Regions from separate parts of the Vibrio mangrovi genome, predicted to be linked through region 2. Evidence: predicted binding sites of a transcription regulator. Region 2 holds the regulator's gene; each other region holds the start of a gene.

Region 1 (7,648 bases), 1.1 Mb from region 2:
CCAGAATGAATAAGACTGAGTTCCTTCACTGGCAAGAGACTCAATCAACTGGTACTGATGACATAAAAAGGAGTGACAGCTTTCAGCTTCATAGCCGGAACTCACTTCAACCGAAACCTTATTTTCGACACTGGTTATCTTTTCACGCAACGGCTCAGACATAAGAAACCCCTTCTTTTACAATCATCTTAACTGAGTTTCAGTATAAAAATAGACCAGTGAAAGTGATAATGGTTTCGACCTATTCATTCTATAGGGGAAATCTATTCTGCGGCCAGAGATATGAAATCTCTCAAATGAAGTGGAAATATGAGCGAATTGGTATGATATTGCAGAGAACAGATAAAAAAATAAGCGGTTCACAATGAACCGCTTATTCTCATCTCATCAGCAGAACAGCTGATTCAGTAACGATTAACCCGCCAGAGCGGCTCTCGCGTCAACGTAATCCAGTCCGTGGCTCTCGGCAACAAAGCGGTTGGTGAGCTGACCATGGAAAACATTCAGTCCATTCAGCAGATGCTCATCTGTAAGCAGTGCTTCACGGTAACCTTTCTCTGCAAGAGCAACGATGTATGGCAGCGTCGCATTATTCAGAGCAACTGTCGATGTACGGGCAACACCACCCGGCATATTCGCCACACAGTAGTGAACAACTTCATCCACAATATAAGTTGGTTCCTGATGCGTTGTCGCTTTAGAGGTTTCGGCACATCCACCCTGATCGATAGCAACGTCGACAATCACCGCTCCGGGTTTCATGTTTTTCACCATTTCAGCAGTAATCAGTTTTGGTGCTTCTGCGCCAGGCAGCAGCACAGAACCAATAACAGCATCAGCAGAAAGTACATGCTTCTCAATTGAATCAGCTGTCGAGTAAACCGTGGTGATTTTGCCCTGATAGATCGCATCGACTTCACGCAGAGCATCAATGTTTTTATCAATAATCACAACTTCAGCACCCAGTCCTGCAGCCATCTGAGCTGCATTCCGGCCGACAACACCAGCACCGATAATGGTAACTTTAGCTGGTTCTACGCCCGGAACACCACCCAGTAGCAATCCGCGACCTGCGTGAGCTTTTTCCAGCGAGGTCATGGCTGCCTGAATAGACATACGGCCTGCTACTTCTGACATCGGTGCTAACAAAGGAAGCGTCCGGTTAGCACTGGTAACGGTTTCGTAGGCAATACATACTGCTTTGCTCTTGATCAGATCTTCGGTCTGAGGAGCATCCGGAGCCAGGTGAAGATAAGTAAACAGAATCTGGTCTTCCCGCAGCATTGCCCGCTCACTCGCCTGAGGCTCTTTTACTTTAACAATCATTTCGCTCTCGGCGAAAACCGTCGCTGCATTCGGACTGATATTTGCTCCGGCATCAATATAATCCTGATCAGAAAATCCGATACCGGCACCGGCTAATGTTTCAACTAAAACACGATGGCCTCTTTTCGTCAGCTCTTTAACACTGGCTGGCGTCATTCCAACACGGTACTCATGGTTCTTAATTTCTTTTGGTACACCAATAAACATATCGCTATCCTCTGCAAACAACAGTGTGTGGTAAGAACCCGCAAACGATACAGTGAATTAAACTGACAGATCAACAAAAATAAAGCAGTGAAAACCAGTGATTAACATCACAAGCAGATGAATAAACCAACTTCAAGCCATAAACACAAATTATTATTTCAAATTGTTTTAGTTGTATGGCTGATATGGTCAGATAACATGCAAAAAAAAGTGAGGGCAATTTTCACAATCAACCGGTTGATGATTTAAGGACACATCGCCGATACCGTCTGATCTCTCATAATTTTGTGGTATTTCATCATATATAAACTGTACTTTGTGACAGAAAACACACTGTTACTTCTTGGAATAACTGGACTTATGCCAGTCATCCTGGTCATCTGAATGTTTGACCATCAGTCAAATACGACGGCATGTGCGTGAAGATATTGATAGAACCATGAGGACAAAAAAATCCCCTGTCTGGTGACAGGGGATTGATATAAACACGTCTTAAAACGTTCTCTGCACTCAGCTAGCTGTTAGCCAAGGTTCTTCCGTGCATTCTGGAACATCCGCATCCAGGCGCCGTTTTCACCCCACGAATCAGGATGCCATGAGTTCACAACAGTCCGGAATACCCGCTCCGGGTGTGGCATCATAATCGTGACACGTCCGTCAGTGGTTGTCAGACCGGTAATTGCATTTGGTGAACCATTCGGGTTGTTTGGATACTGTTGCGTTGGCTGCCCCAGATTATCCACATAACGAATCGCAACCGTTCCGGATTTCTCAAGCGCTTCCAGATGAGCTGCATCACGAACTTCAACCCGCCCTTCACCATGAGAAACGGCAATCGGCATGCGTGAACCAGCCATGCCATTAAAGAAGACCGAATCCGACGGCTGAACTTCAACCAGACTGAAACGGGCTTCGAAACGCTCCGATTCGTTCCGGACAAAACGCGGCCACAAATCTGCACCCGGGATCAGCTCTCTCAGGTTAGACAACATCTGACATCCGTTACAAACCCCGAGAGCAAAAGTATCCTGACGATTGAAGAAACCTGCAAACATATCTCTTGCCTGAGCATTAAACAGAATTGATTTTGCCCAACCTTCTCCGGCACCCAGAACATCTCCGTAAGAGAAACCGCCACAGGCAACCAGACCCTGATACTGATCTAATGCAACATTGCCGGACAGAATATCGCTCATGTGAATATCGATAGACTCAAAACCAGCGCGGTCAAAGGCAGCAGCCATCTCAACATGAGAGTTCACGCCCTGCTCACGCAGAACCGCCATTTTAGGTCTGACACCAGTACTGATAAACGGCGCTGCAACATCTTCATGAATATCATAGCTCAGACTAACATTCAGCCCCGGATCAGCATCGTTCTTCTTCGCTTCAAACTCTTGCTGAGCACACGCAGGGTTATCACGCAGTGCCTGCATCTGATAGGTTGTTTCTGCCCAGATTGTCCGTAATTCTGTCCGGGAACGCGCCAGCAATATTTCTTCATTATGAGTCACAACAAAGCGATCGGAAGCTTCTACAGAACCAATCACATGAGAACAAGCTTGCAGACCTTGCCCAGCAAGAGTTTCAAGTACAGCATCCACATCCTGCTCGCGAACCTGAACCACTGCACCCAGTTCTTCGTTGAAAAGTGCGGCCAACGAATCACTGCCCAAAGCGGCAATATCAACATTCACACCACAGTGGCCGGCAAAAGCCATTTCAGCCAGTGTGACAAACAGACCACCGTCTCCTTTATCATGGTAAGCCAACAATTTGTTGGTACGAACCAATGTCTGAATCGCTTCAAAAAAGCCTTTCAGTTGCGCAGCGTCATCGACATCAGCCGGTTGATCACCCAACTGTTTGTAGACCTGAGCCAGTGCGGTTGCACCAAGACGGTTCTTTCCATTCCCCAAATCAATCGCAATCAGACGAGTGTCGCCCAAGTCCGTGCGCAATTGCGGCGTCACAGTCTTGCGAACATCATCAACCCGGGCAAATGCGGTAATAATCAGCGACAACGGAGAAGTCACTTCTTTCTGCTCACCGTTTTCCTCATTCCACTTGGTTTTCATCGACATTGAGTCTTTACCAACCGGAATTGTCAGCCCCAGCGCAGGACACAACTCTTCACCGACCGCTTTAACCGCTTCATACAACCCGGCATCTTCGCCCGGGTGACCTGCCGGAGACATCCAGTTGGCTGACAGTTTAATGTGTTTCAGGTCTCCGATATCTGTTGCTGCAATATTAGTCAGAGACTCAGCAACAGCCAGACGGGCTGATGCTGCAAAATCAAGCAGAGCCACCGGAGTACGCTCGCCCATCGACATCGCTTCACCACAATAGGTGTCGAAACTAGCCGTAGTCACGGCACAGTTAGCAACAGGAATCTGCCATGGACCAACCATCTGGTCGCGGGCAACCATACCGGTTACGGAGCGATCCCCGATGGTAATCAGGAAGGTTTTTTCAGCTACGGCTGGCAAACGAAGCACCCGATCAACAGCTTCGTTTAACTCAATACCACTGCGATCCAGTGCCGGACTCTGTGCTTTCAGTGTCGTGGCTTCACGATGCATCTTCGGCGGTTTACCCAACAGAATGTCCATCGGCATATCGATTGGGGTATTGTCGAAATGGGAATCTTCCAACGTCAGATGACGTTCTTCGGTTGCCACACCGACAACAGCATAAGGGGCTCGTTCACGGCGGCAAATCGCATCAAAAGCTTCCATATGCTCAGGCGCGACAGCCAGAACATAACGCTCCTGAGATTCATTACACCAGATCTCCAGCGGACTCATTCCCGGTTCATCGTTCGGAACATCCCGCAGCTGGAATTTACCGCCACGTTCACCATCGTTAACCAGTTCAGGCAGAGCATTCGAAATACCACCGGCACCGACATCATGGATAAACGCAATCGGGTTGTCTTCTCCCAGTTGCCAGCAACGGTCAATCACTTCCTGACAACGGCGTTCCATTTCAGGGTTTTCACGCTGTACAGATGCAAAATCCAGATCTTCGGCAGACTGACCGGAGGCCATAGAAGAAGCAGCGCCGCCGCCCAGGCCGATATTCATTGCCGGACCACCCAGAACAATCAGGCTCGCACCTACCGGAATTTCTTTCTTCTGAATGTGCTCTTCGCGAATATTCCCCATCCCGCCGGCAATCATAATCGGTTTATGATAACCACGGATTTCTTCACCGGCATGAGAAGTCACTTTCTCTTCGTAGGTACGGAAATACCCCAACAGATTCGGACGACCAAATTCGTTGTTAAATGCAGCACCACCCAGAGGCCCTTCAATCATAATATCCAGCGCATTCACAATACGTCCCGGCTTACCGAAGTCGGTTTCCCAGGGTTGCTCGAAATGAGGAATACGCAGGTTAGAAACCGTGAATCCAACCAGACCTGCTTTTGGCTTACCGCCAATCCCGGTAGCGCCTTCATCACGAATTTCACCGCCACTACCAGTTGAAGCGCCCGGCCATGGAGAAATCGCAGTCGGGTGGTTGTGGGTTTCCACCTTCATCAGGATATGTGCATTCTCGGTGTGATAGTTGTACTGGCGCGTTTTCGGATCCGGGAAGAAGCGGCCGACTGGAGAACCGGTCATAACTGCGGCATTGTCTTTATAGGCCGACAAAACATAATCCGGTGTAGTTTCATAGGTGTTCTTGATCATCTTAAACAGGGATTTTTCCTGTTGAACACCATCAATTGTCCAGTCAGCGTTGAAAATCTTGTGACGACAGTGCTCAGAGTTCGCCTGTGCAAACATCATCAGCTCAATATCGTTCGGATTACGGCCTAGTCGGGTGAAATTCTCAACCAGATAATCAATCTCATCTTCGGCCAGAGCCAGCCCCAGAGATACATTTGCCTCTTCCAGTGCTTTACGGCCACCGGCAAGTACATCAACGGCAGTCATCGGTGCCGGAGTTGCACTCTGAAACAGTTGAGCGACTGATTCAACATCAGCAAAGACACTTTCCATCATCCGGTCATGGAGTAATCCCTGCAATACCGCGTGCTGAGCATCCGTCAGTGCCACAGAAGATTCAATATAGTAGGCAGTTCCCCGCTCAAGGCGTTTCACTTTTTCCAGACCGCAATTGTGTGCGATATCGGTCGATTTCGATGACCATGGTGAAATGGTTCCCGGACGCGGAGTAACCAGCAACAACAAACCTTCCGGCTGATGCTCTTCAATTGTCGGGCCATAGGTCAGCAGTTTTTCTAGCTTCTCGACTTCCTGATGATCCAAATCGGCGGTCAGGTCAGCAAAGTGCATAAATTCTGCGTAAATGCCGGTCACTGGTAAACTTTGCTCACGGCATCGTTCAAGGAGTTTGTTCACCCGAAATTCAGAAAGCGCTGGGGAGCCACGGAAAATTCTCATGTGCTTAGGTCTCTGTTGCTGTTAATTAAGGTAATATTGGAATAAATTCAAACAATTAAACTAAAACCGCTTTAATTTATACCAATTTTACCTCTGTTGTGCGGGCGCATTATAAATGAATTATTTTTGTGATGTAACACCAAACGCAACCGTTTGCGTCATTTTTTTCATGAATTTTGAAATCTCTCGCCTCTGGATCATTTCTGACTGTACAGTTTACCATTTCACGCATCAAAAAGTTGCGATTCAGCGGTGCTTTGATATAAAAGCAACATGAAGAGAAGAGATAAGCTGTACATGATCCGGATATTCCAACGTCAAACCCTGATAATCCTTGCTTTAACGTCCATAACAGCACTGCTCAGCGGTTGCCAGATTGACTCAAAACCTAAAAGCGAACTAGACCAGATCCGGGAACGGGGGGTTTTGCGCGTCGGTACAGTCAATAATCAGCTCTCCTATTTTATCGGTCCGGAAGGCCCTTCAGGGATGGATTATGAACTGGCCCGGGAGTTTGCCAATGAATTGGGCGTCAAGCTGGAAATGAGGCCGGTCTACCGGGTTTCATCTCTGTTTCCGGCACTGAAAAAGGGTGAAGTCGATATTGTTGCAGCAGGTCAGATCCAAACCGCCCAGCGAGTACAGTCTTTCCGGCCCGGACCAGCTTACTATTATGTCAGCCAGCAGGTTGTCTATCGGCAGGGACAATGGCATCCCCGCAACATGCAGCAGTTGATCCAGAAACAGAAAGACTTATCGGGACTTGCACCACAAGTACAGGTTTTAAACGTTGTTGATGATTCTCACTTTGAGCAGACACTTGTCCGGCTCAAAAGAAAATATCCGGACTTTTTGTATCAGATAGAGCCGGATTCAGATGTTCACGATTTGCTCAGAAAAGTTTCTCAGGGTGAATTGATGTTTACCATCGCCGACTCTGTGGAAGTTTCTCTGGCCCAGCGAATCTACCCGGATTTAGCAACCGCATTTGAAATCACGGACGATCAGCCAATCTCCTGGTTTATCCGTCGCTCGGATGATGAAAGCCTTTATGCCCTGATGATTGAATTTTTCGGTAATCAGAAACAATCCGGCACCATAGCCTCACTCGAAGAAAAGTATATCGGCCATGTCGGTACTTTTGATTATGTTGATACCCGGGCGTTTATCCGGGCATTAGACAGCCGGCTCCCGAAATGGACACCACTATTCCGGAAATATGCAGGAGAGTTCGACTGGCGCCTGATTGCTGCCCTGTCATATCAGGAATCTCACTGGAACCCCAGAGCTAAATCCCCGACCGGCGTTCGCGGGATGATGATGCTGACACTGGCGACTGCCAAATCTGTCGGCATTACCAACCGGCTTAATCCGGAGCAATCCATTCAGGGTGGCGTCAAATATCTCCGGCGCATGATCAGCCGGGTGCCGGATTCCATTCCCGATCATGAAAAAATCTGGTTTGCGCTGGCCTCTTACAATATGGGTTACGGACATATGATGGATGCCCGCGATCTGACCAGAGTTCAGGGAGGAGATCCGGATGCCTGGGGAGATGTTAAAGATCGTTTGCCGTTACTGAGAAAACGCCGCTATTTCAGTCAGACCCGTTATGGTTACGCCCGGGGAGACGAAGCGCTGGCTTATGTAGAAAATATTCGTCGTTACTATCAAAGTATGATTGGCCATATTGATAC
Region 2 (7,648 bases):
TAACTTGTCGACAGGTGTTAGTGTTTATTTTTGGATGTTCTGGCGAAGATCATGGCCGTAGGGATGCTTATTTATCATTGTTTCATATTGTCCCTTTTATCTGCGTTATAGCATGAAGTTTATAATCTTCATACTTTTTTTGCTTTCTGTGAACCAGCTTGGGAGTTGGAGACGTCAAGCGATAGGTGCTTCACTAGTTTGCAGTTTTAATTTTGTATTATGTGATAATTCCGATAAGTTATAAACAACGTGTTGCATTGATTTATGTGACATTGAAAGGAAAGTGTCGACCTCTGGCATAGAGGTCGGAGCAGATTATAAAAAGGTAATATGGAGTTTCAATCATGGCTGGTGTACTGAGTATGATTTTAGCCGGGGGAGAAGGATCTCGACTGAGACCTTTGACTGAAAGCAGAAGCAAACCCGCAGTTCCATTTGGAGGGAGCTATCGGTTGATTGACTTTGCTCTGAATAATTTTGTTAACGCAGATTTGATGCGTATTTATGTACTGACCCAATTTAAATCTCAATCACTTTATGTCCACCTGAAAAAAGGCTGGAATGTGTCCGGTATCACGGATCGGTTTATTGATGTCATCCCTGCCCAAATGAGAGATGGGAAGCGATGGTATGAAGGGACCGCTGATGCAATTTATCAAAATGTCCGTTTTATTGAACTTGCCTCACCTGATTATGTTTGTATCTTTGGCTCTGACCATATCTATAAAATGGATATTCGCCAGATGCTGGATTTCCATAAACGAACGGAAGCTCATCTGACGGTGTCTGCACTTCGGATGCCTCTCAAAGAAGCTTCTCAGTTTGGAGTCATTGAAGTTGACCGTAACGGGAAAATGATTGGTTTTGAGGAGAAACCTGAAAATCCCAAGTCAATCCCCGGAGAACCCGAGTGGGCTTTGGTTTCTATGGGAAACTATATTTTTGATGCGGATGTTTTGTGCCAGGAATTAAGGCTAGATGCAGCAAATGAACATTCCAGTCATGATTTCGGCAAAGATATTATTCCGAAACTCTTCCCTGAAGGAAATGTTTACGTTTACGACTTTTCGACCAATAAAATTAAAGGAGAGAAAGAAGCAACCTATTGGCGTGATGTTGGTACGATAGATTCTTACTGGGCCGCGAATATGGATTTGCTGGACAAAGACCCTCAGTTTTCTTTGTATAACCGAAGCTGGCCGCTGCATACATACTATCCACCTTTACCTCCGGCGACGTTCGTTGATGCTGAGGAACGCAGAGTAAAAATTACCGATAGTCTGGTTTCCGGAGGGAGTTATATTCAGGGAGCAACCATTTTTAAATCGATTCTTGGTTACCGGAGTAACATTGCTGCTGGTTCTCATATCAGTGAATCTGTTATCTTAGGGGATGGAAAAATCGGTGCAGGCTGTACAATAAAACGGGCGATTATCGATAAGCATGTTGAGATTGCGCCGGGCACTGTGATTGGTGAAGATTTAGAATTGGATAGAAAGCGTTTCCATGTCTCTGAAGGGGGAATCGTTGTTATTGCTAAAGGAACAAAAGTTGGATTCTAGAATGGAACAAATCGATGTATGGTTTACCGTTTCAGAAGTACAAGGAATTGTAAAGAGTGGTGGTTTAGCCGATGTAGCAAAAGCGCTTCCCTCTGCTCTGAATGCATTAGGTCATCGGGTGAGAATTGTGTTACCCGGTTATCGTTTGGTTCCGGATAAAACCAGCGCGGATGTTATTCTGGAAACCGAACTCTCTCACTGGCCTCATACACCTTATCAGGTACGTAAGTCCGAACTGGATGGTATCGAAGTTTACCTGATTGATTGTGACAAATATTTTGACCGTCCGGAATTATATTCCGAGCATAACCGGGCTTATGCCGATAATGGAGAACGGTTCGGATTTTTTTCTGCTGCGGTGCTGGATGTCTTACCGAAACTGGGAATTCAGCCGGATATCATTCATGCCAATGACTGGCATACGGGATTTGTCCCTTTTCTGTTGAAAACCCGTTATGCCAATGATGCGTATTTCCAGCGTATGAAAAGTGTATTAACTATCCACAATGCGTTATTTAAAGGAATTTTCTCTTATGATGAATTGGAAATTATTCCTGAATTGCATTTAAGTGGTATGGAATCGCTGCAATATGGTCATGGATACGTGAGTATGCTGAGGGCAGGTATCGCCTATGCAGATAAAATTAATGCCGTTAGTCCGCATTATGCTTCTGAGCTGCTGACACCACTTGGTGCGCATGGACTGGTTGATGATTTTGTCCGCCGGGCCAAAGATTTGTTCGGAATTATTAACGGTTGTGATTATTCTGAATGGAATCCCCGGACTGACAGTTATATTCCCCGCAATTATACCGATGAAGCGGAGTCTCTAAAGGAAGGTAAGGCAACCTGTAAACACCAGTTACAGGATGAGCTGTTGCTTCCGGCCAGAGATGTCCCTATGTTTGGTATGGTATGTCGTCTGACGCATCAGAAAGGCTTTCACTATCTGCTTCCGATTTTAGAACGCTTCCTGCTCAATGATGTACAACTGGTGATTGTTGGTACCGGAGAGCCGGAGATCGCAAATCGTTTGCATCAGATTGCTGTTGCATCATCACAAAAATTTGCTTTTGTTGATGCTTACAGTAACCGTTTCGCCCATTTGGTTGAAGCCGGCGCTGATTTTTTCCTGATGCCTTCAGAATTTGAAGCATGTGGATTGAACCAGATTTATAGTATGGCATATGGTACATTGCCGATTGTCCGGGAAGTCGGTGGTCTGAAAGACACGGTTTTTGACTGTGATCGTTTTCCGGAGAAAGCGACAGGATTCGGCTTTTCAGAACCCAGTGCTGAGGCTTTACTGATCTGTATGCAACGTGCACTATTGTTTTGTCTTCAACATCCGGAGCAAATGCTGGCGGTACAGCAGCGGGCAATGCAGCAGGATTTCCGATGGGAAGACTCTGCTCAGCAATACCTAAGGATGTATGCTGCGGCATTAATGGGATTCTGAGTTGGTTTTCTTGTTCAGGATTGAATGCAGATAAAAATAAAGCACCGGAAACGGTGCTTTATTTTTAGGTTCGGCTATGGGGTTGTTTCTGTATACTTTTTGTTTCGGTATACGATAGCCAGTTTTACTTTGATTTAAATCTGTCCGGCTAACTCATCACGTCTTGCCTGAGGAATAACAGACCAGTGTTTACCTTCAATCGCGCCTTCCAGTGCCCATAGAAGCTCCAGAGGTGGTTGAGTTGAAGGATGAGAGCTCTGAATTGCTTTATATGCCCCAAGAGCCCCTCTCTGGTGAAGCTCTTCAACAGAATTGATTCCTGCTTTACGTAGCATACGCTCTGTTGCCAAACGAAGGTTAGGAAGATCTTTCAACCGTTGAGGCTTGGTCTCTACGTGAGAAGTTTTCTCATTTTTTGCATTCAGGTAAGCTTCTTTAGCAATACTGAGAATGGTGTTCAGGTCGTCCCAGTAGTCAGAAGGAAGTGCGAAATACTTGGTAACTACAGGAAAGCCACGTTTTGTGTACACATAAGGTTCGAAACCTCTTGCCTTAAATGTCTCAAGTGAGTAACTGTCTGCCCGTATATGTAGTTTGTCTTGTACGACAAGTGCGAACATAATGTCGTCAACAAAAATACCAAACCCGCCAAACATTGAGCGAGATTTGACACGTCCCAGCTGTTCGAAAAGCCGCATTGAATCTTTAAGAATTGGTTTGTCCATGCTTTACGTCTCGGTGTATTTAAACGAATACGCCACCAGAATCAGGTCCGAGAATTTAGCAAAATAATGCAGAAAGTATGTTAATAAGACGTCAAATCATTGACGAATATGAAATGCATTTTTGCCATCGGTAACCCCGCTACCTACCACTTATCGTGGTTTAGGCCGGAGGCTTTGCGTCCCACCTTTTCAGATGGTTTGCCCTGTGCGTGACACTTTTCCATTAAGGAGTTATCAAAAAATGTGGAATAGACATCATGACTACCTATTACACAATATGTGATTCTAGTCCAATTAATGGAGGTTATCAATAGAAAGAAAGTGGTTGGAGGAATGACTTTCCTCCAATGGGTGTAAATTATTTGTTAAATTTTATTTAAATCTTTAACTGTGTCACGTTCTACAATTTCAGGATGCATTTCAAACGTGCGGCGATCATGTTCTTTATTTTTGATGCGTTCCAATAGAATTTCAAAAGCATTTTTGCCAACCCTGCGTTTGGGTTGGTGAATAGTCGTCAATGGGGGAGAAAAGTATTCGGAGATTTCGATGTTGTCATAACCAATCACGGAAATATCCTCAGGAACTTTGATGCCTCTTTGCTGCAACCGGCTCATGAGCCCTAAGGCCATGGTGTCATTGAAACAGAATACGGCAGTTGGCTGTTCATCCATTGCAATGATCTTGTCGGCAGCCAGTACTGCCGTGTCACATTCAAAATTTCCTTCCAGTATCCAGTCTTCATTTGGTGTCAGATTAGCTTCTGCCATGGCTCTGCGAAAGCCCTGAATACGTTCCTGACAGGCTGCTTTGGATAGATGCCCACTCAGGCAGGCAATATGCCGGTGGCCTTTATCGAGGAGATAACGGGTTGCAAGGTATCCACCTTCTTCGGAGTTATCGATGATTTTATCTGCCTGTGAACTTTCTGGTCCCCAGTCCATGATGACTTTAGGAATATCATCATAGGCTTCCAGCATCTCCAGAAGTTCAGCGGTCAGGTCTGAACACATTACCAGCATACCATCGACACGCTTTTCGGCCAGCATCCGGATATAATCACGCTGCTTCTCGTATAATCCACCGGTATTACAGAGGATTAGAGTATAACCCTGACGATAGCAGTAACTTTCAACACCATCGATGACTTCAGAGAAAAAGGGGTTGGTTGACTGGGTCACGAGCATCCCGATTGTACGGGTTGAATTACATTTCAGGCTTCGGGCCACAGCACTGGGAGCGTAGTTCAGAGTTTTGACAGCTTCCATGACTTTTTCTTGAGTCGTTTCCGCCACAAATCTGGTTTTGTTAATAACATGTGAAACAGTTGTTGTTGAAACTCCCGCCAAGCGGGCAACGTCCTTTATCGTAGCCATAGGTATTGTCCTGTCGCCTATGCTGAAGGTCCAGCAATCCGGAGCAAATTACAATTGAAAGTTTGATTATGAAGATTTTATATCCTGCTCAGCCAATAATTTTCGTGAAAGTCGTATTCTGAGTTATTGGATATAAGAACAAAAACCGCCGGTTATAGCGGTTTTTGTCTGGTATTTATTGCGCTTTAGCGGCGAATTTTAGACTGCTGCTTGGGTAATAGCAATCGAAATGAGGAAATATGTCGTCTCATTCAGGATTAGAACACACAAATTCAGGCTCATGTGATGTCTGCTACATCTCACTCTGTGATGGCTCAGATACGGTGGCTTCCTGGCTGGCGACCCAGTTCTTCAGATAATGCCAGAATTGTCCCAGAGTTTCGTACCAGTACTTTTCCGTTTGTTCCAGATAAATGGCTTTGGGGGCATACTTTATCCAGGGTTGAGCTATATTTCTATAAGACAAAAAATTGGTCGGAGCCGGAATCGGATTCAGTCCTGCAGATCGAAACTCAAGCAGTGCACGATTCATATGACTTGCGGAGGTGACCAGCACTAATTTTCTCGGTCCGACAAAGCTTGCTGCCTGCTGGGCTTCTTCCCAGGTATCTTTGGCAGTTTCCAGTAGTACGATGTCCGATTTGGCCACACCGAGAGATAGAGCTACTTTCGCCAGCATTCGTGCGTGACTGAACCGGGTTCCGCCGGCATATCCGGAAAGAATAAGTCTGGAGCCAGGATACATTCGCATGATCCGTATTCCTTCGGTCAGGCGCATGAGTGCGGAACGGCTGAGCTGTGAGGTCGGAGGAAGCTGGTCATCGACCACATGACTACTGCCGAGAACCATAATGTAGTCAATGCTGCCTTCAACAGGCAGAAAAGCGGAGTACTGACGCTCCAGTGGGGCCAGCAGACGATCAGATACCGGCTGAAAGGAAGCCAGAAATAACATGGTGTAGGAGAAAAGAACAATCAGGCAGCCCGTTTTCCTTTTGGTTGAAAACATGATCATCATCAGGCCGATAAAACCGATGATTAGCAAGGCAGGAAGGGGCATCATGAATGCAGATATGATTTTTTTAAGCTCAAACATATAAGAAATAGTCCGAAAAAACAGCAATTGAGATTAAAAACAAATAATCCTCTTTATTCCTGCCATTCCTATGACAGAATAGCAGCACGATTAGTTATCATAACTCAAGCTACAGTGACTGAAGATCGCAATTTCGACGATATTGCCCACAAATTTGCAAAAAATATATATGGTTCTGACAAAGGTATGATCCGTCAGACAATTGTATGGGAAGATATCCAGAATATCTTAATGACATTTTCTCCGGAACAGTTCCCGTTATCGGTTCTGGATGCCGGTGGAGGACTGGCTCAGCTATCGCAGAGACTGGCTGCGATGGGACATCAGGTGACATTATGTGATCTTTCTTCTGAAATGTTGCAGTTGGCGCAGGCTGATATTGAAAAAAATGGTTTGCTTGCGCAGTATCGCTTTGTCCATGCTGCAGTGCAGGATATGCAACAACATATCACCGATCCAGTCGACTTTTTGATGTTTCATGCCGTGATGGAGTGGCTGGCCGAACCGAGAGTTGCGTTGGAAAAGTTACTTTCTCAGGTCCGGACGGGTGGTGTTGCATCAATCATGTTTTACAATCATCACGGATTAGTTCTGAAAAATGTCATATGCGGGAATATTCCCCATGTGTTGGATGGCATGCCATACCGTAAACGATTTAAGTTACAACCTCAAAAAGGCCTGAATCCGGAAGATGTCTATCAATGGATAGAAGCGTGTGGGTTCAGAATTGAGGGAAAAAGCGGTATTCGCTCATTCAGTGATTATATTGGTAATCGCCAGAATATGGGTGAATACAGCGAAGAAGATGTACTGGCGCTTGAAAGGCAGTTGTGCCGGCAAGAGCCTTATTTATCTCTGGGCCGCTATATTCATGTATGGGCCAGAAAAAAGTAAACAATGATGGAAACAATGATAGACGAATTGGCGCAACAAGCCGAGGTACAACCAATCGATGAATTGGTTGGGTGGGTCAGGCAGCATGACTTGTCTCTCAACCTGAATACCGAACGGCTCGCATTTTTGATTGCGGTTGCGGTGTTAAGCCGGGATCGGTTTGATGATGAACTTGGTGAAGGGGAATTGCATGATGCTTTTACGATCGTCACCCGTTTATTTGATGATACCGGAGAAGCTTCTGCTTTCCGGGCGAATAATGCGATCAATGATCTGGTTCAACAGCGGCTCATCCGTCGTTTTACCAGTGAAGTAACCGATGGTGCCAGTATTTACAGACTTTCACCGCTGGCTATTGGCATCACTGATTATTATTTACGCCACCGGGAGTTTTCCAAACTGAAACTGTCGATCCAGCTTTCGATTGTTGCCGATGAAATGGCGAAGGCGAAAGAAGCGGCGGAAAAAGGTGGTACGGCGGCACATTGGCAGAAGAATGTGTATGGCGTTCTGAAATACTCCGTGGGAGAAATTTT
Region 3 (7,648 bases), 560 kb from region 2:
AAGACTATCTACAGTTCTTCCATGAGGCAGATAGTGTACTTTATCAGGCGAAAGCTCTAGGTCGTGCCCGCTTCGTCGTTCAGCCGTTTACAAAAAATAGTGATTAATGATGTGTTCATATTTATTTACAGTTGAATATGTACTAATTTGAGTTCTGACTAGGTGATATCACGCAATTTGATTGTGAAACGTTGCATTTTTGATTATTGTACTCATCAACTAGTTCATTGGTATTCGTGTGAGTTGTATGACACAATCTTCGTCGCGTGATTTTTTCGCTTCTCGTCTTGGATTTATCCTTTCTGCCTCAGGGGCAGCTGTTGGTTTAGGAAATATCTGGGGATTTCCTACCCAGGCTGCTAGTAATGGCGGTGGTGCATTTCTGTTGGTTTACCTGATTTTGATCGCATTTGTGGCATTTCCTATGCTGGTCGTTGAAATGGCGATCGGACGGCATGGTCAGGCTAATCCGGTAGACAGTATGCGTTCACTTTCATCTCAGCCGGGAACTCAGAAAATCGCTTCCGGAGTCGGATGGCTGGGTTTGAGTGTTCCCTGTGCGGTACTGGCTTTTTACAGTATTGTCGGTGGCTGGATTATCTGTTTCTTTCTGGCTGCATTGAGCAATTTGTTGGGCTGGAGCGAAATATCACAGTGGCTGGAGGGTTTTTCGGTTGAACGCAATCTTCTTGGGACTGTTATTTTTTATGTTTTAACAATCTTAATTGTTCAGGGCGGAGTGAAACAAGGGATTGAAAAATGGTCAACCCGGCTGATGCCAGCGTTGTTTGTTCTGTTTGCTGTGTTATTTGTCTATATTCTGATGCAGGACGGTGCAGTTGAAGGGCTGAAACAGTATTTGATTCCTGATTTTTCTAAAATATGGAATAAAGACCTGATTCTTGCGGCTATGGGGCAAGGGTTCTTCTCATTGACGATCGGTGGATGTTCCATGCTGGTTTATGGTTCCTATCTGAGTAAGAAGGAAAACCTGCCGAAAATGGCTCTGAGTGTGACTCTGGTTGATACGGGGGTTGCATTTATTGCCGGTCTTGTCGTGATGCCAGCTATGTTTGTAGCGATGAAGCAGGGCGTTGAAATATATGCTGCAGATGGCAGTTTACTGAATTCGGATACGTTGGTTTTTCGGGTATTACCGATGATGTTTGAGAGTCTTGGAGTGCTTGGGCAGATATTTGCGGCGGTTTTCTTCCTGTTATTGACGATTGCTGCATTGACCTCGTCTATTTCAATGCTTGAATGTCCTGTGACACTGGTCAGCGAACGCTGGAATACTGGCAGAAATTCGACGACCTGGGGATTAGGAGCTGTGATTGCCGTATTCAGCGTCATTGTTCTTTATCATTTCTCTGAACTGTTTGGTCTGGTTGTCATGCTGGCGACACAGTATCTTCAGCCTTTTGCTGCATTAATGTTCTGTATATTAGGCGGCTGGGTCTGGCGTCATCATTCGAAAGTTGCAGAGCTTCAGCTCGGCTTTCCCGAGCTTCCTCAGCACTGGTTCGGACGTATATGGCCGACATATGTTAAATACATATGCCCGATCTTTGTGGTTGCTGTGCTGTGGTTTTCTCTGTTTTCCTGATGGGTTTCGTTGATGAGAGCAGTGCTCTCATCTGAGTAAAGACGACTCTGTATAAAATCCCTCAAGAGCCAGATTATGGCTTTTGAGGGGAATCATTTAACCTCTTCCTCTAGTTTTAGTTTTTCTGGAATGTGCATTTTTCTCAACAAATTCAATGATCATTCCTGCAATGTCTTTCCCGGTTGCTTTTTCAATCCCTTCCAGGCCGGGAGATGAATTTACTTCCATCACCAACGGTCCTCTGGAGGAACGGAGTAAATCAACACCGGCAACATTCAAACCCATGACCTTTGCAGCATCAATGGCTGTTTTTCTCTCCAGTGGTGAAATCTTAACCAGAGCCGCGGTTCCACCCCGATGTAAATTAGAACGGAATTCCCCTTCAGCTCCCTGACGCTTCATCGATGCTATGACTTTATCACCGATAACAAAACAACGGATATCCGCACCACCGGCTTCCTGGATATATTCCTGAACCATGATATTGGCTTTGAGTCCCATGAAGGCTTCAATAACACTTTCTGCTGCTTTACGGTTTTCTGCCAGAACAACCCCAATCCCCTGAGTTCCTTCAAGAAGCTTAATAACTACCGGTGCTCCGCCAACCATTTTCAGCAAGTCTTTTATATCATCCGGTTTACTGGCAAAGCCGGTAATTGGCATGCCGATTCCTTTTCTGGACAGTAACTGCATGGAGCGGAGTTTGTCTCTGGAACGGCTGATAGCAACAGATTCGTTTACCGGATAAACCCCCATCATTTCAAATTGACGCAAGACGGCAGTGCCATAGAAAGTCACCGATGCTCCAATTCTTGGAATGATGGCATCAAATCCTGATAGTTCTTCTCCTTTAAAGTGAATCTCCGGCTTTTCGGAGTTAATGTTCATGTAACAACGCAAGGCATCGATCACTTTGTACTCATGTCCCCGGATCTGGCATGCTTCAATGAGCCGCTGAGTTGAATAGAGAGAACTGTTTCTGGAAAGAATCCCTATTTTCATATGTTGTCACCGCCGGCAGAAAGTAAAAATGAAGCATCAGGATCGACAATAATTCTGGGACGCATTGCTGTTCTGCCCAATAGCATTCGGAATGCCATATTTTCACGATTCGTCAACGTAATGTCGATTGACCACTGCTCTGTCCCTAACTGAAGATCTGTACGGATAACATAGCGTTTTTCTTCATAACCACCAGAGTTTCTGACTATGCGTCTGTCAATGACAGGTGCTTCGCAAATAATGACCTCAGAATCATCTTTCTGCCGGGGATGAAGCCAGAAGCGAACCCACTGTAAGCCATCTTTAGTGAAGGCTTTTATCTTAAATGCGTGCAGACAGGATGTTTTTGCACCAGTATCGATTTTGGCATTGATGGATTTAATACCCAAAGCCGGAAGACTGAGAGTTTCTCTCCAGCCAACAATTATTTTTTCTTTCATCTTTGTGTTCTTCGATTAATGAAGGTGAATCGATAGGGGAGGCTCTGGGCAGTCGGCTTCTGCAATAGGATTTCCCCTCGGAAATCATAGTCCGAAGATATCGTGACATACAGAAGATTGCTCAAGTTTTAACCAGAATTGGCTTTGCCTGGAGGAACACTACCAGTAGTTTCGGGATTGAGCGAACAAAAAAATTGTCCGTCACGATAAATAATAATGATGATTATGGGGGGAATGGCTTATTAAGTACATGATCTGAATTTTCAGAGGGGCAAGGAGATGTGATTCGATGCAGTATTCTGAGTTTTAAGACAGTAGCGGAAGTGTTGTACTTCCGCTACTAGAGCTAGAGGTTAGTTTTTCTCAGGAATATGTTTCAGCATAACGATCATCTGTTCCCAGAACTGTTGCACTGTACTGATTTGTACTTTTTCGTCCGGAGAATGAGGGAATTTGATTGTCGGTCCGAACGATACCATATCCATATCCGGATAGGGTTGCTTGAATAATCCGCATTCGAGTCCGGCGTGAATGACCATAATGTTTGGTTTATATCCGTAGATCTTTTCATACTGCTCTCTGAATATCGCCATAATGACCGAATTAGTGTCTGGCTTCCAGCCCGGATAAGCATCATAGAAATCGACTTTGGCATTTGCCAGTTCTGCGATAGAGGTCAGGCTGCTTTCAACCTGCTGACGGCCAGAATCAATCAGAGAACGAATCAGGCTCAGGATCGAGACTCTCGAGTCTTCTGTTTCTACAACGCCCAAATTCAGTGATGTTTCAACAACCCCGGGGAAATCATCACTCATGCGGATCACGCCATTGGGACAAGCATTGAGAGTTGCGATAAAACGCTGCTGTGTCGATTGATCAAAGATTTGATGTTTTTCATGATCCAGCGTGATGTCATGGAGTTCAGTTACAATGTTGCCCTCGGTTTGCTCGAGTTCCCGGCAAATCGTATCCGTGAAGTGTTGAAAGGCTTCAGAAAGTTGAGAGGTATTCTCTTTCGGAAGAGATAAAGTGACCGAACCTTCCCGGGGGATTGCGTTTCGGAGTGTTCCTCCCTGAAAATCAATCAGATGAAGTGCGAGTGATTCAGCATTTTGTGCCAGGAACCGGGCTAGCAGCTTGTTTGCATTTCCTCTGCCCAGATGGATGTCACAGCCTGAATGCCCGCCTTTCAGGCCTTTCAGTTGTAGTTTCCGGACAACATGGTTTTCCGGTACTTCACTCCGTTGGATGTCAAAAGCCAGCAGACCGTTGATTCCCCCTGCGCATCCGACATAGACTTCTCCTTCCTGCTCAGAATCCGTATTGAGCAGGATTTCTCCCTCAAGGTAACCGGCTTCCAGGCCAAATGCTCCGGTCATTCCGGCTTCTTCATTAATGGTCAGCAGAACTTCTAATGGACCATGCTGGATATTGTCAGACGCCAGAACAGCAAGACAGGTTGCCATGCCGATGCCATTGTCTGCACCAAGGGTTGTTCCCTGAGCTGTGACCCACTCTCCGTCAATGTAAGGACGAATTGGATCATTCGCAAAGTCGTGCTCCGTCTCTTCATTTTTCTGTGGGACCATATCAAGATGAGCCTGTAGTACAACGCCCTTTCTGCTCTCCATTCCCGGCGTTGCCGGTTTTTTGATGAAGATATTTCCAGTTGGATCCCGCCGGACATCAAGTTGTTGAGACTGAGCCCAATCGATAATGTACCGGGCTAGCGCCTCTTCATGATATGAAGGGTGTGGGATAGAACATATTTTATCGAAAAAGCTCCAAACGAGATGTGGTGAAAGATTGCTAATTTCAGATTGGAATTCAGACACTGAAGACTCCTGTTCCCCGAAGTGATAAATAAGTTAAGCTTGATTGATGCGCAAGACGATGTGCACCAGTAGATAGAAGAAGAATATCACCCTCGTCATCATGGGGGTAGCATGTCCGTAGGTATTTTCACAAATAACATATTAAACAAGTTGAAATTAAATGTAGACATTTATGGAATAAAGTTTCAATTGATAAAGTTATTTTTGTAATTTAATTACCTAAAACTCAATTAAAAATGCTTTGTAATGGATTTTATTTGATTTTTGTCACATGTATATTGTAATAAATTTTCTTTATGGTATATTTTGAGCCGTTTGCAACGCTTCTGATTTGATCGATTTATGGAGCTGCCCGAATTTGGTATTTCCCCTGAGTGGATTGATGGGGGACATGAGGGAAGTTCTGTCAGGCCATGCTGATCTAATGGCCTTGTTGTTGAGTTAGATCGAAATAGGAACTTGCAGCTCGGACATTTTTTGTTCACCCCTAATTTATTATTGGAAGATTTTGACCCCTTTCCATCGCCACTTCATATGAAGTGGCGTTTTTTTATTTTTCGGTCTGTTATCCTTTTTGATGAGAAAGGATAGAAGGTGGTCTCCGGTTGCTCCTGCGGTGTAAGACCGAATATTTACAGGGTTTCATAAAGTTGACTATCAGGTCAGTTTTTATGTGAATTGAGCTAGAATTTGCCGGGTTTAGTCTCTATAATCGCCCCCCAATCGTTTACGCAACCGTTTACTTGAAATCTATACAGGATCCATCATGCTCGAGAAGCTATTTAAACTGAGTGAACATGGTACAACCATGCGAACAGAAGTCATTGCGGGAATTACGACTTTTCTGACCATGGCTTATATTATCTTTGTCAATCCGGCGATTTTATCCGATACGGGAATGGATCGTGGGGCAGTTTTTGTTGCAACATGTCTGGCTGCTGCCGTCGGATGTTTTATCATGGGCTTCATTGCAAACTATCCGATTGCTCTTGCTCCGGGAATGGGGCTGAACGCTTTCTTCACATATACTGTTGTTCTTGGTCTGGGTTACACCTGGCAGGTTGCTTTGGCTGCGGTATTTGCTTCCGGCGTGTTGTTTATTCTGCTGAGCCTGTTTAAAATACGGGAGTGGATTATTAACTCGATTCCTATGTCCTTAAGGACTGGAATCTCAGCTGGTATCGGGTTGTTCCTTGCTTTCATCGCGCTAAAGAATGCCGGCATCATTGTTGATAATCCGGCCACGCTTGTTTCACTTGGAAATATGACGTCACTTCAGTGTGTGCTGGGCGCTTTAGGTTTCTTTCTGACCATCGCCTTAGTTTACCGTAACGTCAGAGGTGGTGTGATGATCGCAATTCTGGTGATTAGTGCCATTGGTCTGATTTTGGGTGATGTTAAATGGGCCGGTAATCTGGTCTCTATGCCACCAAGTATTGCCCCGACATTTTTACAACTGGATTTTTCTGCATTACTGGATGTCGGCATGATCTCAGTGGTTTTTGCCTTTCTGTTTGTCGATCTGTTTGATACAGCCGGTACATTAGTTGGCGTTGCCCAGAAGGCTGATCTTATCGGTGAAGATGGCAAGATTCCTCGTTTGAACCGCGCACTGCTGGCTGATTCCTCGGCAACAGCAGTTGGTGCGTTGTTTGGTACATCAAATACAACTTCTTATATCGAGAGTGCGGCCGGTGTTGCTACTGGTGGACGTACCGGTCTGACGGCTGTCGTTGTCGGTGTTCTGTTCCTGTTCGCTCTGTTTTTTGCTCCTCTGGCCGGAATGATTCCTGCGTATGCAACCGCTGGTGCGCTTCTCTACGTTTCTATTCTGATGTTGTCCGGATTGGTCAGTATCGACTGGCGGGATTTGACGGAAGCAGCACCTGTCGTAGTGACTTGTTTGATGATGCCTCTCACATCTTCAATTGCAGAAGGTATCTCTTTAGGTTTTATCTCGTATGCTGTGATTAAACTGCTGAGTGGTCGGGCTCGTAATGTATCACTGAGCGTATGGGTGATGGCTGCGATTTTTGTTGTAAAATATATCGCAGGATAACGACTTTAGATTTTAGATAAAAATTTGGATAGAAAACAATGAGCAAAAAATTCCTGATTACATGGGATAACATGCAGATGTATTGCCGCCAGCTTGCTGAGCGCCAGATGCCCGCAGAGCAATGGAAGGGATTGATTGGTGTGAGTCGGGGCGGACTCGTTCCGGCAGCGATTCTTGCTCGTGAATTGGGTATCCGCTATGTGGATACCATCTGTATTTCCAGCTATGACCATGACCACCAGCGCGATATGAGTGTTCTTAAAGCACCGGAGCATGATGGTGAAGGTTATCTCATCATCGATGATTTGGTCGACAGTGGAGATACGGCACGTAAAATTCGTGAATTGTATCCGAAAGCCAAACTGGTAACAGTATGTGCCAAACCGGCAGGCAAAGACTTAGTCGACGAGTACGTCGTTGATGTGCCTCAGGATACATGGATTGAACAACCATGGGATACTGTACTATCTTATGTTGAGCCAGTTAATCGTAAGCTGAAATGAATCTTTTCGTATGAATTGATGTAAATTGATGTAAATTGAGAAAGTGGTCCTTTTATGGACCATTTTTTTTTGATTAATATACAGTGTTGCCCGAAATGGTCCCAAGTTATGCCTAAAACAAGAAACAATAGCCAAAATCTTTCTGAACGATTGTTTGCCAATCATAAGCAGGCGAAAGAAACTTCTGCTCTGACCCGGTATAT
Region 4 (7,648 bases), 550 kb from region 2:
TCTCAGAAACAATGAGAATTGGTTAGCCAGTTTCTGATGACCACCTTTTCATTTTCTGCAAGAAAAGTTAGAATAGCTGACTTTGCTTTACGCGCTCAACTCCCTACACTTTCAGGTCAATGAATAAACAAAAAGCCCTTAAAAAAATAGCCAAATGCCTGGAGCTTGGTAACTCAGCCAATGTGAACGAGGCAGCAAGTGCCATCAAAATGGCACATAGCCTGATGTTAAAATATGGTCTGCACAAAGACGATATTGAATTCATCAAAATGGGGAAAACCCAGTCCTCTCATTTGTTACCTGCTCAGATCAGCAGCAATCTGCTCCGGATTATCCGGGGGATTAATACCAAATTTGGTGTTGAAGCTGTTTTACTGAACCATAAGGGTCTGAAAAGAGCCGAATTTATCGGTGAGGCCGATCGCGCTATTTTTGCTGCTTTTGCTTTTGATGTGATCTACCGGGAAATGAATGAGCAAACAGGCCAGTTCCGCAACAGCTTTGCCGGTAGCGGCACTTCTACACAGGAAGTATCTCGTCGGGTGAATTCTTTCGTCTCCGGCTGGATCGAAGGCGCACTGGAAAAATTGCCGGATATTACCCCGGATCAGGACTCAGCGGACAAAATCAACAGCTATATTGACCGGGAATTCCAGAATATTGATCGGGAAACATTTAAGAAACAATTGAAGGAAGCGATGAAGAATTTGACGGAAGATTACGAAACCGGATTGAAAAAAGGCCGTAAAATTTCTGTCAATAGACCCATTGATGGTGCACAAGCACCAAAATTATTGAAATAATTTGGGCGAATTATTGTCTACAATTTTATAGATAATTTTGATTCATGATATGAGAATAACAATTAAGGGAGTATCTCAGTGAAACGATCCATCATCATGCTTTCTCTCCTCACCCTTCTGGCCGGATGTGAAGCAACACAAAGACAGAATGCAACCACAGGTGAAACCGAAACCAACTCAGCAACCAAAGGGGCAATTATCGGCGCGATTTCCGGCATAGCTGTCGGCCTTGCAACCGGTGATAACGCCAGAGAACGCCGACAACATGCATTAGTCGGTGCTGCCGGAGGTGCCGCTATCGGTGGCGGTGTTGGCTATTACTTTGACAAACAAGAAGCAGCTCTGCGTCGTTCACTGTTGAACTCCGGAGTTCAGGTCGAACGTGTCGGAGAACACCAGCTTCGTCTGCGAATGGAAAATGGTATCGGTTTTAACACCAATGACTATCATCTTAACTCATCGATTCACAACACTTTAAATGGCGTTGCTAAAATTCTGGTGGAATACCCGGAAACCAGTTTAGTCGTTGAAGGTCATACCGACAGCACCGGCAGCGATCGCACCAACCAGATTTTATCGGAAAAACGGGCTGAATCTGTACGTCAGTATCTGATATCTCAGGGCGTTGCCACCGGCAGAGCAATTGCACGGGGCATTGGCGAACGCCAGCCGCTGTGCTCTAATAGCACAGTGCAGGGAAGACAGTGCAACAGACGGGTTGAAATACAAATCCTGCCACTGAAATAACATCTATCATTCCGGATAACCGCATCTCTGTGTTGTCCGGAATGTTGCTTCTCAGGTATCAGGAGTCCGATTGAGATTATTGCTGACATGTCTGCTGTTTATCCTCACCTCTGCTCATGCAGCCGACATCAACACCCTACGGAAACAAGCCATTCAACGCGATAAAAACGCGCAATACGAACTTGCCTTGCGTTATCAGCAGGGTCAGGACGTTAAGTCCGATCCCAAACAATCCTTTTACTGGATGGAGCAAGCCGCAGAAAATGGTCATACTAAAGCACTCTCTGTAGTTGCAGACGCTTATCTGAACGGTACGAATGGTGTTACACCGGACACAACACAAGCCATCTACTGGCTGACCCGTCAGGCCACGCTCGGTGATACTGCAGCCCAGTTTAAACTGGGACAACTCTACGAAAAAGTCACTGACCTGCCGGGTGAAGAGCAGGCTCTGCTCTGGTACAGAATTGCTTCAGCGACCAACCCACAGGCAGAACAACGCTATAGCCTGTTACTCGAACAGCAATTCAACCGCCGCAGAGCCAGAGAAATTTCCCAGAGAAAAGCTCTCGAACAGGCGCAAACAGATCAGCCAGACGAGATTCAGGCAAATAGAAATTCCAGTGAAGATGTTTTTTCTCAGATCGAATATGTACTGAGCGGTGGTATTCTGATACTGGCTCTCGCTTTCCTCCTGACAGGTTCAACCTGTCTGAGACTCAGAAAACAACTCCGGGAAATGGAAAGTTTATCGACTCCCCAGCCTTCATCACCTCCGGAACCACTCACTTTTCAGCCCGGAACAACTCCAGGACAACAACAGAAGATCAAACAGCAGGAACAAACTATCCGTAAACAGAAACAACAGCTATCTGTGCTGTTTCAGGAGCTCAAACGTCTGCAACAGACAAAAGCCCAGCCTCAGCCAGTTCAGACACAAGGCATTGATTTGGCCTGTGCCCTGTTCGGCTTCTCTGCTACCGAAATACCTGATATCAGGCAGATCAAACTGCGTTATAAGCAACTGAGTAAAATCTATCATCCAGATATGAAAGGAAGTGAAGAGGAAATGAAACGTCTGAATCAGGCACTGAAACTACTGCTATCACATAGTAATCAGGCCAGGCCAGAATAATTTCTGAATACCATATTCTCACCAAAACCAACGAGTGACACATAGAGTTCATATAACATCAACCAATATGTCATTATTCAGCTTCATCATCGCTCCGGTAACTTGATGACAAAACCGGAGGACGGTATGTTAGAAGCAATCACTATCAATCCCCTGTGCACAACAGAAGGCATATGCGACTGGTGCAAGCGCTCAGCCCTGCTGACACCGCATCATTATCTGGATGGAAAAACCCATCACTCCTGTCAGGAATGTCATGCATTCGCAACGCTTGATGTCCGGCTTTATAATATCGGCGAAAAAGCCGAGCAGGAAAGACGTAATGCCCGACAACGGCTGGAAATCCAGCTCTGAATCACTCGCGTTGCATCATTTCCAAATCTTCTCCAGCCGGTATTTCACCAATTATTTTCCTCATGACTCAAGGCTTAGTGTCATAGCAAAGCCTGCTTTCACGTGCTTTTCTTCATCGTCTGATCCACATATTTTCTAATCCGTTTTCTGACTTATGTTCGCATCAGCGAACAAAAAATATTTAACAATGGGATCCATATAACAGAAAAGTACAAAATAACGACAATTTTTGCTTGATCAGTACCTGAACATAAAATACTGTATATATAAACAGTACGTATAAGAGGACAGTATTATGCGTTTAGCGAACGATTTCATCTACTCATCAGGGATTCATCACTACTCCGGTGACAACGCTGCACAACAGTATGCAATGAAAACGTCTCTTTATGATCGTCTGGCACTACTGTCCCAACAACAACAGTGGATTCTGGTCACTTCTGAGTCTCACCGTCCGGATTTGAGGTCGCTTGTCTCACATAAAATTCCGGGCCATAAAGTTGTACAACTCAGATCTTCCCGTACCATGGATGAATACCACGTAATTCGCAAAGCAATTCTGTCAGGAAATGCCAGTGCAATAGTGGCTTCTCAGCGACTCACTGAACAAGAACAAACATTGCTGACGCAACTGGGCAGGCAGAATCATTGTGAAGTTTTTTTCATTGCAGATCCCAGTCGTGACTACCACTGAAACTCACAATATTGCATAAAATACGAGCATTGCTCTATCAATTCCCCCTCTTCCCCCTGAGGGGATCTTTTATGGGTTTCCGAAAAATTATCCACCCTAAAAGCAAACGTTTGCTTTTTCTCTGGCAGTGAAAAATAGTTCTGGTATGATGCGCTCAGAAATCTGATATCCCGTAGTATCTGTCAATGTGTTTCTGGCAAGCGGGTATATCTGTCAGTTGAACCGATTATTTTTAGATAGGAATGTCTGAATGAGCCTCGCAGATCAAATTCTCGCCGTCAATGACGACCTCCCCATTCGTACCAGCAAACCTGTTCACAGTGGAAAAGTTCGTTCCGTTTACTGGTTAACCGAAGAAGACAGCCGTCGCCTGATTCAGGAAAAGGGTTACAATGTCGCAGCAGATGCCCCTCTGGCAATTATGGTAATCAGCGACCGGATATCCGCATTCGACTGTATCTGGCATGCTGAAGGTGGTGTCGGAGGTGTACCGGGGAAAGGTGCTGCACTCAACGCAATTTCCAATCACTGGTTCAGACTGTTCCGTCAGCATGGTCTGGCAGACAGCCATATTCTCGATATTCCTCATCCCTTTGTCTGGATCGTTCAGAAGGCCAGACCGGTAAAAATTGAAGCCATCTGCCGTAGTTATATTACTGGGTCGATGTGGCGAGCCTATGAAAAAGGTGAACGGGAATTTTGCGGTATTCAGCTTCCCGAAGGTCTGAAAAAAGACAAACAACTTCCAGAACTGCTGATCACACCATCAACGAAAGGAATACTGAAAGGAATTCCCGGTGTACCTGAAGCTGATGACGTCAATATCAGCCGGCAGAATATTGAAGACAACTATACCGCATTTAACTTCAGTGCCCCGGAAGATATCGGTTTATATGAGAAATTACTCAAAGAAGGATTTGATGTGATCAGTCAGGCTCTGGCTGATATTGGTCAGATCTTTGTCGATACTAAATTCGAATTTGGCTATGTCACCGATGCTCAGGGCAAAGAGAAGCTGATTTACATGGATGAAGTCGGCACACCTGATTCATCCAGAATCTGGGATGCACAACAATATGCCGCAGGAAATATTGTTGAAAACTCCAAAGAAGGTTTCCGCCAGTTTCTGCTCAATTACTTCCCTGACCCGGATATTCTGCTGAATAAAGAACGGATGCCAGAACGGGAAGCATTAGCCAGAGACAATGCTTTGCCTCTGAAAGCCTTACAGGATATTTCTGAAACTTACACTGGAATTGCCGAGAAAATTACCGGTCAGCCAGTGCACCTCAGTCAGAACCCGAAACAGGAAATCATGGATATCCTTGACCGGGAATATGGCCTGATTCAGAACTCATAATCACCTGACTTTAAGGCGGTTATTACAGAAATGTTCTAACCGCCAGTAGCAAAGAGCGGCGATTCACCATTCAATCAGAAGCTCATCTTCCTGAGTAACCTGTATCGTATGGCAACCGATCGATTCAATAGCCTCTAGCTGTTGGTAATCCAGCGGATAAGGCATCATCACTTTTAGAACATCAATCCCTTCAGCTTTTGCCAGCTTTGATAATATCATCAGATTTTCTTCATCACTGCGCCCCAGTGACAAATTTTGCAGTGCTTTCTTCCACAAACGTTCATCCGGTGCCAATCTCTGACACATCGTTTCTGACGATTCATCATGAGGGGAATGCTCTATATGAAAAAAGGCTTCAAACAAAGTCCATTTCTTATGACATGAGACATCCAGAAACGCCGTGTAGTCAAATACACCGCTGACTCGGGTTGGTTGATCCATTTCGTCCCCCACGAAAGTGAAAACAACATATGCACACTATTGTCTTACATTCCGGTTATAGCAACATAATATAAAAAAATGGTCTTTTATGACCGAAAATCCCCTCTCTATCGCTCTATCAGACTCAGAGTAATAACAAATATTGAACAAATATTTACCTTATTTATGTGAATAATTCATATTTCGTTTAACAAATAAACTTAAGTCCATTCAGTTAAAACCACATATCGGTAAATCAGCTTCAAAAAATTCCGTTATTGACCTTCGAGAATGCGGTAACCGTCAAATTGCCTCTATTTACAACTGACAGGAGTATCCGTAAAATTTGCTCCGGTTCCCTTCATCATCCTACATACATAGGCACACAATGAACAACGACAAACGCCCTTTATACATCTCTCACGCGGGCTCTATGCTTCTCAGTACACCACTACTCAACAAAGGTGCAGCTTTTTCAGCAGAAGAAAGGAGCTCGTTTAACCTTGCCGGTCTGCTTCCTGAAGCAACGGAAACCATTCAGGAACAAGTCGTCCGTGCGTATCAGCAATATTGTAGTTTCGAAAGTGACATGGATAAGCACATCTATCTTCGCAACATACAAGATACAAACGAGACCCTATTCTACCGGCTGGTTCAGAATCATATTTCTGAAATGATGCCCATTATCTATACACCGACTGTCGGTGCTGCATGTGAAAACTTTTCCAATATTTATCGCCGCGGACGTGGTTTGTTTATCTCCTACCCAAACCGTAACCAAATTGACGATATCCTGAACAACGCATCAAACCATCATGTCAAAGTCATCGTTGTAACTGACGGCGAGCGTATTCTCGGTCTGGGAGATCAGGGAATCGGTGGCATGGGCATCCCGATCGGAAAACTCGCCCTCTACACTGCATGTGGCGGGATTAGCCCTGCTTATACATTACCGATCGTATTAGACGTGGGTACGAACAACCCTCAACGTCTGGCGGACCCAATGTATATGGGATGGCGTCATCCACGGATCACCGGCGCAGAATACGATGCATTTGTTGAAGAATTCATTCAGGCGATACAACGCCGCTGGCCGGATGCACTGGTTCAGTTTGAAGACTTCGCTCAGAAAAATGCAATGCCATTGCTTGAACGTTACAAAGATCGGATTTGCTGCTTTAATGATGATATTCAGGGAACCGCAGCAGTAACCGTCGGCTCTTTGCTGGCAGCCTGTAAAGCCGCAGGCAGTAAGCTTTCAGAACAACGGATTACCTTCCTCGGTGCTGGTTCTGCCGGGTGTGGTATTGCCGAAGCAATTATTGCCCAAATGGTCTCAGAGGGAATTTCTGATCAGCAGGCCCGTTCTCAGGTCTATATGGTCGACCGTTGGGGATTATTACAGGAAGGTATGCCAAATCTGCTGGACTTCCAGCAACGTCTTGTTCAGAAGAAAAGCAATACCAAAAACTGGGTATCAGAAAGTACAGGTTTCTCACTCCATGATGTGGTCAGAGAAGCAAAACCAACCGTCATGATTGGCGTTTCCGGTGCACCGGGTCTGTTCAGCGAAGAGATCGTCCGTGAAATGCACCAGCACTGCCCGCGTCCGATCATCTTCCCACTGTCGAACCCAACCAGCCGGGTTGAAGCTCTGCCAAGCGACCTGATAGCATGGACCAATGGAGACGCGCTGGTTGCAACCGGTAGTCCGTTTGATCCGGTCATGTTTGAAGACAAACTCTACCCGATAGTCCAGTGTAACAACAGTTACATCTTCCCGGGGATTGGTCTTGGCGTTCTGGCTGCAAATGCAAAACGAGTCACCAGTGAAATGCTGATGGAGTCCAGCCGTGCACTGGCTGAGTGTTCTCCACTGGCCATCAACGGTCACGGGTCTCTGCTGCCGCCACTGGAAGCTATTCATTCAGTGTCGAAGAAAATTGCACTTGCCGTCGCAAAAAAAGCCATTGAACAAGGTGTAGCGGATAAAATTACTGACGAAGCACTTGAGCAGTCGATCGAACGTAATTTCTGGCAACCGGTCTATCGCCGCTATAAGCGGGTCGCATTCTAAAACCGGCAATACCGGATAAAAATTAACAGATAAGCCTCTTTGACAGAGGCTTTTTATT

Evidence for each region. Region 2 encodes PurR, which represses purine synthesis genes. Its sites were predicted from a motif close to TNANGNAAACGTTTNCNTNA; they were not measured.
Region 1: purL (phosphoribosylformylglycinamidine synthase) is a predicted target of PurR. The motif match lies at 6,093-6,112, and genes of this name have one in related genera.
Region 3: OCU74_RS04135 (NCS2 family permease) is a predicted target of PurR. The motif match lies at 5,611-5,630, and genes of this name have one in related genera.
Region 4: OCU74_RS09150 (phosphoribosylaminoimidazolesuccinocarboxamide synthase) is a predicted target of PurR. The motif match lies at 3,832-3,851, and genes of this name have one in related genera.

The regions. Positions count from the first base shown of each region.
Region 1 covers NZ_AP024883.1:2,582,622-2,590,269, forward strand. The annotation lists gene OCU74_RS11520 (hypothetical protein) at 1-162, opposite strand, end outside; gene ald (alanine dehydrogenase) at 415-1,533, opposite strand; gene purL (phosphoribosylformylglycinamidine synthase) at 2,055-5,951, opposite strand; gene mltF (membrane-bound lytic murein transglycosylase MltF) at 6,249-7,648, shown strand, end outside.
Region 2 covers NZ_AP024883.1:1,490,416-1,498,063, forward strand. The annotation lists gene glgC (glucose-1-phosphate adenylyltransferase) at 345-1,562, shown strand; gene glgA (glycogen synthase GlgA) at 1,564-3,021, shown strand; gene OCU74_RS06775 (TfoX/Sxy family DNA transformation protein) at 3,156-3,746, opposite strand; cyclic di-GMP riboswitch class I at 3,873-3,959, opposite strand; gene purR (HTH-type transcriptional repressor PurR) at 4,112-5,122, opposite strand; gene elyC (envelope biogenesis factor ElyC) at 5,415-6,245, opposite strand; gene cmoM (tRNA uridine 5-oxyacetic acid(34) methyltransferase CmoM) at 6,333-7,112, shown strand; gene mukF (chromosome partition protein MukF) at 7,128-7,648, shown strand, end outside.
Region 3 covers NZ_AP024883.1:928,350-935,997, forward strand. The annotation lists gene OCU74_RS04110 (diguanylate cyclase domain-containing protein) at 1-107, shown strand, start outside; gene OCU74_RS04115 (sodium-dependent transporter) at 248-1,606, shown strand; gene rimK (30S ribosomal protein S6--L-glutamate ligase) at 1,703-2,608, opposite strand; gene OCU74_RS04125 (ATP-dependent zinc protease family protein) at 2,605-3,048, opposite strand; gene OCU74_RS04130 (aminoacyl-histidine dipeptidase) at 3,402-4,883, opposite strand; gene OCU74_RS04135 (NCS2 family permease) at 5,650-6,942, shown strand; gene gpt (xanthine phosphoribosyltransferase) at 6,981-7,445, shown strand; gene frsA (esterase FrsA) at 7,554-7,648, shown strand, end outside.
Region 4 covers NZ_AP024883.1:2,038,518-2,046,165, forward strand. The annotation lists gene OCU74_RS09125 (DUF2786 domain-containing protein) at 120-803, shown strand; gene OCU74_RS09130 (OmpA family protein) at 900-1,550, shown strand; gene OCU74_RS09135 (J domain-containing protein) at 1,621-2,685, shown strand; gene OCU74_RS09140 (hypothetical protein) at 2,812-3,039, shown strand; gene OCU74_RS09145 (SulA-like leucine-rich domain-containing protein) at 3,335-3,733, shown strand; gene OCU74_RS09150 (phosphoribosylaminoimidazolesuccinocarboxamide synthase) at 3,984-5,093, shown strand; gene OCU74_RS09155 (hypothetical protein) at 5,157-5,534, opposite strand; gene OCU74_RS09160 (NAD-dependent malic enzyme) at 5,902-7,590, shown strand.